DNA from 2 places in the Actinophytocola sediminis genome. Region 1 is predicted to be linked to the other one. Evidence: riboswitches for the same ligand, from Rfam matches in the RefSeq annotation. Region 1 holds a riboswitch; the other holds the start of a gene.
What was found. Region 1 has a riboswitch for S-adenosylmethionine ahead of thrC (threonine synthase). Riboswitches for the same ligand answer to the same signal wherever they lie in the genome.
Positions count from the first base shown of each region.

Region 2: linked by a shared signal. The riboswitch ahead of ACYVIP_RS18130 (methionine ABC transporter ATP-binding protein) and the one ahead of thrC (threonine synthase) in region 1 are both predicted to bind S-adenosylmethionine.

Region 1 covers NZ_BAAGXS010000011.1:118,678-123,972, reverse strand. Annotated here, with positions in the region: gene holA (DNA polymerase III subunit delta) at 157-1,134, opposite strand; SAM riboswitch class I at 1,425-1,551, shown strand; gene thrC (threonine synthase) at 1,563-2,822, shown strand; gene ACYVIP_RS07455 (ComEC/Rec2 family competence protein) at 2,976-5,295, opposite strand, start outside.
Region 2 covers NZ_BAAGXS010000028.1:82,201-87,495, reverse strand. Annotated here, with positions in the region: gene ACYVIP_RS18140 (ABC-F family ATP-binding cassette domain-containing protein) at 1-927, opposite strand, end outside; gene ACYVIP_RS18135 (4-(cytidine 5'-diphospho)-2-C-methyl-D-erythritol kinase) at 951-1,913, opposite strand; gene ACYVIP_RS18130 (methionine ABC transporter ATP-binding protein) at 1,964-2,965, opposite strand; SAM riboswitch class I at 3,162-3,251, opposite strand; gene rsmA (16S rRNA (adenine(1518)-N(6)/adenine(1519)-N(6))-dimethyltransferase RsmA) at 3,346-4,209, opposite strand; gene ACYVIP_RS18120 (transglycosylase family protein) at 4,240-5,295, opposite strand, start outside.

The sequences.
Region 1 (5,295 bases):
GTGAGATGTCGACCAGCACAGCCCAGGTGTCTGCCTGGCTGCGTCGACCAGCGCAGCTGAGCGCCTGGTCAGCCGCGTAAGCCCATACGGCCCACGTGTCCGTTCGGCTGGGCCAGGCCAGCGCGATCCGGGTCCAGCCGCGGCGGCCAGCGCGGCCTAGGTGCGTCGGCGGGCTTCGGCAAGGCGGAGGACGGCGCGCTGGAGTGCGTAGTCCGCGTCCGCCGCCACCCCCTTGACGTCCGCGTTCACCTCCGCGACCACCTGCATCGCCGCGACCAGCCCCGCCGGATGCCACCCTCGGGACTGGGACAGTGCCTTGCGCACCTTCCACGCCGGCATACCCAGCTCCGATGACAAGCGAAACGGGTCCGCCCGGCCCGCGCCGGCGACCCGCGCGACGGTGCGCACCGCGTCCGCGAGAGCGTCGGCGACCAGCACGTGCGGCACGCCGAGCTGCATCGTCCAGCGCAGCATCTCCAGCGCGCCCGGCACGTCGCCGGTGACCGCCTTCTCCGCCACCGCGAACCCGGTGACGTCCGCCCGGCCGCGGTGGTAGCGGCGCACCTCCTCGGCGGTGACCTGCCCGCCGGTGTCCGCCACGAGCTGGGCCGCCGCCGACGCCAACTCGCGCAGATCCGAGCCGACCGAGTCGATCAGCGCGCTGACCGCGTCCGCGTCGGTCTTGCCGCCCGCGCGCCGGATTTCGTTGCGCACAAAGGCTTCCCGGTCACCCGGCTTGGTGATCTTCGGGCAGTCCACCACGTTCGCCCCAGCCGAGCGCAACGCGGCGACCAGGTCCTTCGCCGGCTTACGACCGCCGCCGGTGTGCAGCACGACCAGCTGCACGCTCTCCGCCGGCGCCTTGAGGTAGGCGGTGATGGCGGCGGCGATGTCCTTGTTGGCGTCGTTCGCGCTCTCCAGGACGATGACCCGCCGCTCGGCGAACAGCGACGGGCTGACCAGCTCGGCCAGCTCCGGCGGGCTGATGTCGGCCACCTTCACGCGGGTGAGCTCGGCGGACGGGTCGGCGAGCTTGGCGGTGTCGACCGCGGCCCGGACCGCGCGTTCCACCAGCAACTCCTCCTCGCCGAGGACGAGTTCGAGGGCAGGCGGGGTCACGGCGGGTGACTTCACCCCGCCATCCTCGCACCACCTCGGTCACCCCGGTGGCGGGCGGGGTCCGTCGGCCGGGCCAAGGCAGCGCGCAGCGCGACGAGGTGCCGACGTCCCGTCACCCCGTCCCCTGACCTGCCCCGCCCCAGTACCCGTCCCGAACAGCTCCCACGTCGGCCTCGTCCGACCCGGTCGGGCCGGATCGGATCGGATTCGCGGCCAGTGCCGCTGGTGCCTCTCTCGAATGATGGACCTCACATTGGCCTGGAAAGAGGGTCGTGCCGTAACGTGTTCGAAGAACAACTGAATACCGCTCATCCAGAGGGGCAGAGGGATCGGCCCGAAGAAGCCCCGGCAACCGGCGTCAGCCATTCGCTACCGCGAGGAATGGTGATGAACACGGTGCCAATTCCGACCCGTACGCGGGACAGATGAGGAGATACCTCGCGATGACAGTCACTGCCCACGCCACCACCACGTTCGACCTCGGGCCCGCGCGCGGGCTCAGCTGCCGGGAGTGCGGCCACCAGGTACCGCTTGCCGCGGAGTTCGCCTGTATCGAGTGTTTTGGCCCCCTGGAAGTCTCCTACGAGTTCAGTGACATCTCGAGGGCCGACATCGAGTCGGGCCCCAAGTCGATCTGGCGCTACCGCAACCTGCTGCCCGTCCCGTCCGATGTGGACACTCAGCCGAACACCGAGCCGGGTCTCACCCGCCTGGTGAAGGCCGACCGGCTCGCCGCCGCGCTCGGCGTGAAGTCGTTGTGGGTCAAGGACGACACGGGCAACCCGACCCACTCGTTCAAGGATCGGGTGGTCGCCGTCGCGCTCGCGGCCGCACGCCAGCTGGGGTTCACCGTGCTGGCCTGCCCGTCCACCGGCAACCTGGCCAACGCGGTCGCCGCCGCGGCCGCGCGCGCCGGCTGGGAGTCGGTGGTGCTGATCCCGTCGTCGCTGGAGCGCGCGAAGATCCTCACCACCGCCGTGTACGACGGCGCCCTGATCGCGGTCGACGGTAACTATGACGACGTGAACCGGCTGGCCACCGAACTCGCCGCGGAACACGACGACTGGGCGTTCGTCAATGTCAACGTCCGCCCGTACTACGCGGAGGGCTCCAAGACGCTCGGCTACGAGGTCGCCGAACAACTCGGCTGGCGACTCCCCGACCAGATCGTCGTGCCGGTGGCCTCCGGTGCCCAGTTGACCAAGGTGGACAAGGGTTTCCGCGAGTTCACCGACCTCGGTCTGGTCGAGGCCAGGCCGTATCGGGTGTTCGGCGCCCAGGCCACCGGGTGTTCGCCGGTGTCCGCCGCGTTCAAGGCGGGCCTGGACGTGGTGAGCCCGGTGAAGCCGGACACCATCGCCCGCTCGCTCGCGATCGGCGCTCCCGCCGACGGCCCGTACGTGCTCGACGCCGTGCGCAGGACGAACGGCGCGGTCGAGGACGTGACCGACGAGGAGATCGTCGAGGGCATCCGCCTGCTGGCCAGGACCGAGGGCATCTTCGCCGAGACAGCCGGCGGCGTGACCGTCGCGACGGCGAAGAAGCTGATCGACACCGGCCAGCTCGATCCGGAGGCCGATACGGTCCTGCTCATCACCGGCGACGGCCTCAAGACCCTGGACGCGGTGCAGGACAAGATCGGCCCGCGCGCCACCGTGCCACCGTCGACCGCCGCCGTCCGCGCAGCCCTGGAGTCCTCATAGGACAGTGGCGCACCACACCACCACCGCCGAACACCCGCAAACTCCACCAGGACCCAGCCGTCCTATGTGGACACAGGAATCCGCTGCCCAGTCGTGCGCCGGACATCCCACGCCAGGGCCGTCAGCGGGTCACCGGTGACCCGCTGCGTGGCGTCAACCACCGCTCAACGCCAGCGCGCGACGACGAGCAGCCGCCCGACCCAGCCCGTCCCCAACGAACGGTGGCCCCCTGGCCGCCCCTCGGGTCACCGCCCGGGGGCCACCGTCGTCGGGGACGATCGCCGCGTCTCCGTCGGTGTCGGTGCGGATCACGAGCGCACCGGTGCCGCTGAGCGCGCTCATCGTGGTCGGGTTGGGGTGGCCGTACTGGTTGTCGGCGCCGACGCTCACCACCGCGACCCGTGCCCGGATCGCCGCGAACAGCTCCGGCGAGGTGTACCGGCTGCCGTGATGCGGAACCTTGAGCACCTCGGCGGACAGGTCTATCCGCGAACCAAGCAGGCTCGCCTGAGCCGCCAGCTCCACGTCCCCGCTGAGCAGGATCCGCCCAGCCGGCGTCGCCGCGCGCAGCACCAGTGACGCGTTGTTGATCTCCGTACCCTCGGCCTCCGCCGCGGGCATCACCTCCTTCGCCATCGGGGCCAACACCTCAATCGTCAGATCAGGCCAGGCCAGCTGTCGCCCCGCGTCGAGCTCCACGATCGGCACCCCGGCCGCGGCCGCTGCGGCCCGCACCTCCTCCCATGCCCAGGCCGGTTCCCTGGCGGGACTCACGCCCACCGCACCGACCGTCCGTTCGCCCAGCACCGCGGCCAACCCGCCGACGTGATCGGCGTGCAGATGGCTGAGCACCACCAGCGGCACTCTCGACACATCCAGCCGGTCCAGGCACCCAGCCAGCGGCCCTGGCTCCGGGCCGGTGTCCACCACGACCGCCCGGCCCGCGTCCCCGGTGGCCAGCACCAGCGCGTCGCCCTGACCGACGTCGCAGGCGACCATCGCCCACCCCGGCGGAGGCCAACCCGGCGAGATCACCCTGACCGGGACGGCCACCACCAACAGCCCAGTGAGCAGGGCACCCACCAGCACCCGGAGGCGCCGACGCCGCAGCGCCGCGACCAGCAGCAGCACGCACGCCACCAGCAGCAGCCCACCCCACCACCCGGTAGGCCAGCCGATCGTGGCGCCGGGCACCCGAGCGGCATGCCGGGCGACCAGGATCAGCCAGTCGGCCGCCGGCCCTGCGAGCCGAACCAGCATCTCGGCCAGCCATGTGGACGCCGGTGCGGTGAGCGCCGCCAGCACGCCCAGCACCGTCGCCGGCGCGACCACCGGGGCGGTCAGCAGGTTCGCCAGTACCGCGACCAGGCTGACCTCGCCCGCCATCCCGGCCACCACCGGCGCGGTCACCAGATGCGCCGCCGCCGGAACCGCGAGCGCGTCCGCGAAACCACGGGGCACCCCGCGCGCGGCGAGCCGGTCGGCCCACCGCGGCGCGAGCAACACCAGTCCGGCCGTGGCCAGCACGGACAACGCGAACGCGAAACTCACCGCCATGGCCGGGTCCCACAGCACCAACACGATCACCGCGGTGCCCAGCGCCGGCAGCGCCGCACGTTCCCGACCCATCGCCAGCGCCAGCAGACCGACGGTGCCCATGACACCGGCGCGCAGCACGCTGGGTTCCGGCCCGGCGAGCACCACGAACCCGACGAGCGCGCCCATCGCACCGACGGCCGCACCACGCGGCCCGACCCGCATCGCACGCAGCAGGAACAGCACCGCCACGCACACGATCGCCAAGTTCGCGCCACTCACGGCCAGCAAGTGCGCCATTCCGGCCGCCGTGAACTCGTCCTCGACCTGCCGGGACAGCCGGTCGGTGTCGCCGACGACCAACCCGGGCAGCAATCCGGCCGGCTCCGGGTCCAGGACCGAGGCGGCATCCCGCAGCCCCGCTCTCAGCGACTGCGCGACGCGCTGCCACACGTCGGCCTCGGAGACCTCCCCCGGCGGTCCGCGGACCCGCAGCACGGCCACGGTCAGCTCACCGGTGCGTGCCGGGACCAGCTGCGCGGCGGTCGTCACGTCCTGCCCCGGCAGCAGGGTCGACCAACGGTCGGCCGGGGCGAGCAGCACCACCCGGCCGGTGGAGATGACCTGAATGCCCTCGACCACCGCCGCCCGCACCCGCCCCGGCACCACGACCGTCCGCACCCCGCCGGGCTGGCCACCGAAGCCGGCGGAGAAGACCGGCCGGGGACGTTCGCTGACCGTCACCCGGAACACCCCCTCGGCACCGGCACTCGCCGATGCCCGCAGCGGGTCGTCCTCGGCCGCGCGGAGCCGTCCGGTGCTGAGGACGCCCACCAGCAGTCCGCTGACCAGCAACGACCACCCGACGCCCAGCCGCCACCAGCGCGTCAGCGGTGCCTGTCGCCGGGCCGAGACCACGACCATGCCTCCGGCGCCC
Region 2 (5,295 bases), on a different contig from region 1:
GACCCGCCAGGTCAACCCGTCGATCAGCGTGCGCGAGCCGAGTGTGACGGTGACGTCCTCCAGCTCCAGCACGGTCCGGCCGAGCCTGCGCTTGGCGAAGGCCAACAACTCCACCGAGTCCCGCAGCGGCGGCACGTCGGCGATCAGCGTCTCGGCGGCCTCGATCCGGTAGCGCGGCTTGGACGTGCGCGCGGGCGGACCGCGCCGCAGCCACGCCAGCTCCTTGCGCACCAGGTTGCGCCGCTTGTCCTCCAGCGTCGCGGCCAGCCGGGCGCGCTCGGCGCGGGCGAAGACCCAGTCGGCGTAGCCGCCCTCGTACTGCTCGACCTGCCCGCCGACCACCTCCCAGGTGCGGGTGGCGACGGTGTCCAGAAACCAGCGGTCGTGGGTGACCACGACCAGTGCGGTGCGGCGCGCGACCAGGTGTTCGGCCAGCCAGCGGACACCCTCGAGGTCGAGGTGGTTGGTCGGCTCGTCGAGGATCAGCAGGTCAAGGTCCTGCACCAGCGCCGCGGCCAGCGCGACCCGCCGGCGCTCCCCGCCGGACATATCGGCGACCGGGCTGTCCACACCGAGCGCGGTGATGCCGAGACCGTCCATGATCGTCCGGATCCTCGGGTCGGCGGCCCACTCGTGCTCGGCGGTGACGCCGAGCGGGTCGAGCACCGCGCCGCGCACGGTCGTGGCGTCCCGCAGCTCGGTGCGCTGGGTGACCACGGCCTGACGCAGGTCCCGGCCCCGGCTCACCCGCCCGCTGTCGGGCGGCACGATGCCGGCGAGGATCTCCAGGAGGGTGGTCTTGCCGCCGCCGTTGAGGCCGACGACGCCGATCCGGTCCCCGACGCCGACCCCGAGGGACACGCCGTCCATGAGCGGACGCATGCCGTAGCTCTTGCCGACCGCCTCGAGATTGACCAGGTTGACCATGACCTGTCCACGGTACCGATGGTTCAGGCGTGCACCTGCGGCGGGAGGGGGCGTGGCTCGTCGTCGTTCACCACGCGCGCGCCCGGCACCGGGCCGTGCACGACCCGCACCGTGCGGCACACGCCGGCACCCGACAGCTCGGCCGCCACCCGCACCGCGTCCTCGGCATCCGCGCACAGGAACGCGCAGGTCGGGCCCGAGCCGGACACCATGCCGGCGAGCGCGCCCGCGCTCACCCCCGCGCGCAGCGTCCGGCGCAGCCCCGGCCGCAGCGACACCGCGGCCGCCTGCAGGTCGTTGCCGAGCAGCAGCGCGAGCTGACGCGCGTCGCCAGCGGCCAGCGCCTCGAGCACCGGCTCGACCGCGCCCACCCTCGGCGGCTCGCCGGTGTCCCGCAGCCGGTCGAGCTCCGCGTAGACCTTCGGCGTCGCCAGCCCACCTCTGGCGAACGCGATCACCCAGTGGAACGTGTGCCTGGTCAGCACCGGGACGATCCGCTCGCCCCGCCCGGTGCCCAGCGCGGTACCGCCGTGCAGCATGAACGGCACGTCGCTGCCGAGCACCGCGGCCACCGAGGCCAGCTCGTCCCGGCTGATCTCCAGCTTCCACAGGTTCGCGAGGCCGAGCAGGGTCGCGGCCGCGTCCGCGCTGCCGCCGGCCATCCCGCCGGCGACCGGGATGCCCTTGCGGATCAGCACCCGCACCTTGGGCTCGTCCGCGTCCTTGCCCGCGTACCTGGCCAGCTCCTCGACCGCCCGCCAGGCCAGGTTGGCCCCGTCGGTGGGCACCGCGGCCGCGCCCTCGCCCTGGACCTCGACCCCGGGCTCGTCGGCGATCGCCACGGTCACGTCGTCGGTCAACGACAGCGACTGGAAGATCGTGGACAGCTCATGGAAGCCGTCCTTGCGTACCTCACCGACCGCGAGGTGAAGGTTCACCTTGGACGGGACGCGGACGGTGACCGGGCGGGGCACTACAGCGAGCACCAGCCCAGCCTACGGCTCCCGCGTCCCGGCCAAGGAGGGTCCGTCACGAGTCAGGCGACCTGTAGCGCCCGCGACGACTGGTGGTGCACCGCGGCCCCGCGCTCGGCGAGCCAGCCGAGCGCGGCGTCGGCGAGGTGACCGTGCAGCCCGAGGCGGAACCGCGCGACCGGCGTCTCGCCGATCTTGGTCACCCCGCCGCCGACCACCGAGATGTCGGTGCCGAACCGGCTGGTGGCCTCCGGCAGCAGCGAGCCGACCGCGGCGAACCCGATCAGCACGACGTCCGCGACACCGGCGTACCCGCCGGGCACCTGGCCGTCGATGGCCGGCAGCACGGCCTGCGCGACCAGGCTTTCCTGGTCGCCGACCAGGTCGAGCAGCCGCCCGCTCTCCAGCAGCCGGCCGTGGTCGAGCACGGCCACGTCGTCGGCGATGCGCCGCACCACGCTGGTGTCCTGGGTGGCGACCAGCACCGTCGCGCCGAGCTCTGCCCGCGCCCGGTCGAGCACGGCGAGCACGCCGGCGACCCCGGCGTCGTCCAGGTCGGCGGTCGGGTCGTCGGCGAGCACCACGGCCGGGTCGCCGACCAGCGCCCTGGCCACCGCCACCCGCTGCCGTTGACCGGGCGTGAGCTGGGCGGGGTAGGTGGCGGCGCGGTCGGTGAGGCCGATCAGGTCGAGCACCTTGCCGACCCGCTCCCGGCGCAGCGGACCGTCCATGCCGGCCTGCTCCAGCGGCACCGCGATGTTGCCGGCGGCCGTGCGCTGGCCGAGCAGCGAGTCCCTCGGCGGCACCACGCCGATCCGGGAACGGGCCACCCGCAGGCTGCGCTCGTCCAACATGCCGGTGTTGCGCCCGTCGAGGCGGAACACCCCACTGTCCGGACGCTCACGCAGCGACAGCACCCGCGCGAGGGTCGACTTGCCGGCACCGGTCGGGCCGACCACGCCGACGATGACGCCGTCCGGGACGTCGAGGGTGACGTCGTCGAGGGCCACGACCGAGCCGGAAGTACTTCGGAAGGATTTGCTGAGGTTCTCCAGGGTGATCACAGTGCGCTCCAGTCCAGGCGCGAGCGAACGAACTCGCATGCCGGTAAACCCAGTTCAACTGGGTGAGTAAGGGGTGTCAGAAAGTCGGTATGGGCTCGAGAATCAGCTTGTTGAGCACATAGGACGACAGCCCGTGACCGTGCGCCGGCACTGGTCGATGACCCGCCTGGTAGTGAGCATGACCATCGCTCTCACTCCTCCATCGTTCCTGGCGGTAGCACCTGCTCGCGATGAGTGGTTGCTGCGGCGTCTCGGAGCCAGGTCTCTCAGCCGCTCGGGATGGATTAACCGCACTCAGTCAACCTGACGACGGGTGAAGATCGCAACGTCCATCCGGTGGATCCGGTGAGCGTCACACCGGCGCTCGATCCGGAATAAGGTCAGCCGCCCGCGACACCGGCCAGCCGCGCGAAGTCGGCGACGGCGAGTTGCTCGCCCCTGGTCGTCGGGTCGATGCCGGCCAACTCGAGTAACTCCCCCGCTGCCCGCGCGGACCCCGCCCAGCCGGCCAGCGCGGCCCGCAGGGTCTTACGCCGCTGTGCGAAGGCCGCGTCCACCAGGGAGAACACCCTGGTCCGCTGCCCAATCGGCGACTCCCGGCGGGTCAGCAGGACCAGCGCGGAGTCGACGTTGGGCACCGGCCAGAAGACCGCGCGCGGCACCGTGGCCACCCGGCGGGCGTGCGCGTACCAGGCGATCTTGACGCTCGGCACGCCGTAGGTGCGCGATCCCGGCCCGGCGACCATCCGGTCGGCCACCTCGGACTGGACCATGACCAGCGCCTTGGCCAGGCCAGGCAGTTCGTTGAGCAGGTGTAGCACTACCGGTACCGAGACGTTGTACGGCAGGTTGGCCACCAGCGCGGTCGGCGCGGCGCCGAGGCGCTCGGCGGTGACCCGCACGGCGTCGTCCTCGATCACCCGCAGCCGGTCACGCAGGGCGGGCGCGCGTTCACCGACGGTCTCGGGGAGCTTCCCGGCCAGAACCGGGTCGATCTCGACCGCGAGCACCGTGGCACAGGCCGGCAGCAGGGCGAGGGTGAGCGATCCGAGGCCCGGACCGACCTCGATGACCACGTCGTCCTCGGCCAGGTCGGCGGCACGCACGATGCGCCGGACCGTGTTGGGGTCGTGGACGAAGTTCTGGCCGAGCCGCTTGGTCGGCCGGATGTCGAGTTCGTCGGCGAGACGGCGCACGTCGGCCGGCCCGAGCAACAAGCTGCTGTCCGTTCCGCCGCGCACCACCAGGCGAGCCTAGTGCCCGCCCCTGATCGCCTACCTGGGCAGGCCGAGCTCGCCAGAACAGTGCGGCCAGGCGCCGTAGCTGCCGCCCGCGCCGTCGCGCACCTTGGTGGCGATCGCGATCTGCTGCTCACGGGTGGCCTGGTGGGCGTCGGGGGCGTACTGCTCGCCGCCGTTGGCGTCCCAGGTGCCGGGGCTGAACTGCAGGCCGCCGTAGTAGCCGTTGCCGGTGTTGGCCGCCCAGTTGCCGGTGGACTCACACTGCGCGAGCGCGTCCCAGACCTCGCCGTCGGAGATCACCGGGACCGGGGGCTCCTTGGTGCCGATCCGGACGATCTTCGGCTTCGGCTTCTTGGTGACCTTGGCGCCGATCTCCTCGCGGTCGATCTCCGTACCGTTCTTGATCGTGATCCGGTAGGTGACGATCCGCTCGCCCGCCGCGCCCGGGTCGAGCACGACCTCGGTGCCCTCGTCGGCGTTGGGGTCCTCGACCTCCTGCACCGGCGGGGCGACCTTCTCGGTCTTGTTGACCACGGTGACGCCGTTGCGGGTGATCCGCACCTCGGCGCCGTCGGTGACCTTGAGGTCGCCGCCGGGGGTGATGGTGTCTTCCTTGCCGAGCTCGAGCTTCAGCGACCCGAGCAGCTCGTCGACGGTGACCGCGTGGGTCTGCATCGCCTTGGGCGCGTTGCCGCCGTCGAAGAGGGTGATGTTCTTGACGGTCTTGATCTCCATCGACATGCCGCTCAGCGGGACCGAGCTGTTCATCTCGTGGGACATCCACGCACCGTCGACGGTGACGTTGGCCGCCTTGAGGGCGTCCTCGACGGTCGTCGCGCGGACCCAGACGTCGCGCTGCTCGCCGTCGATCGTCAGCTGCAGCTGGCGGCCGCGCTGGAGGACGATCGTGCCGCCGTCGTTGATGCCCGCGGCGGGCGAGGGGGACAGCGCGTCGTGCTTGCCGACGTCGAGGCCCTCGTCCTCCAGCACCTCGCCGACGGTGGAGGCGTAGGTGCTGACCTCGTGGGACTTGCCGTCGATGTCGACGGTGACCGACTTGTTCATCGCGATGGCCGCGGCGCTGCCGCC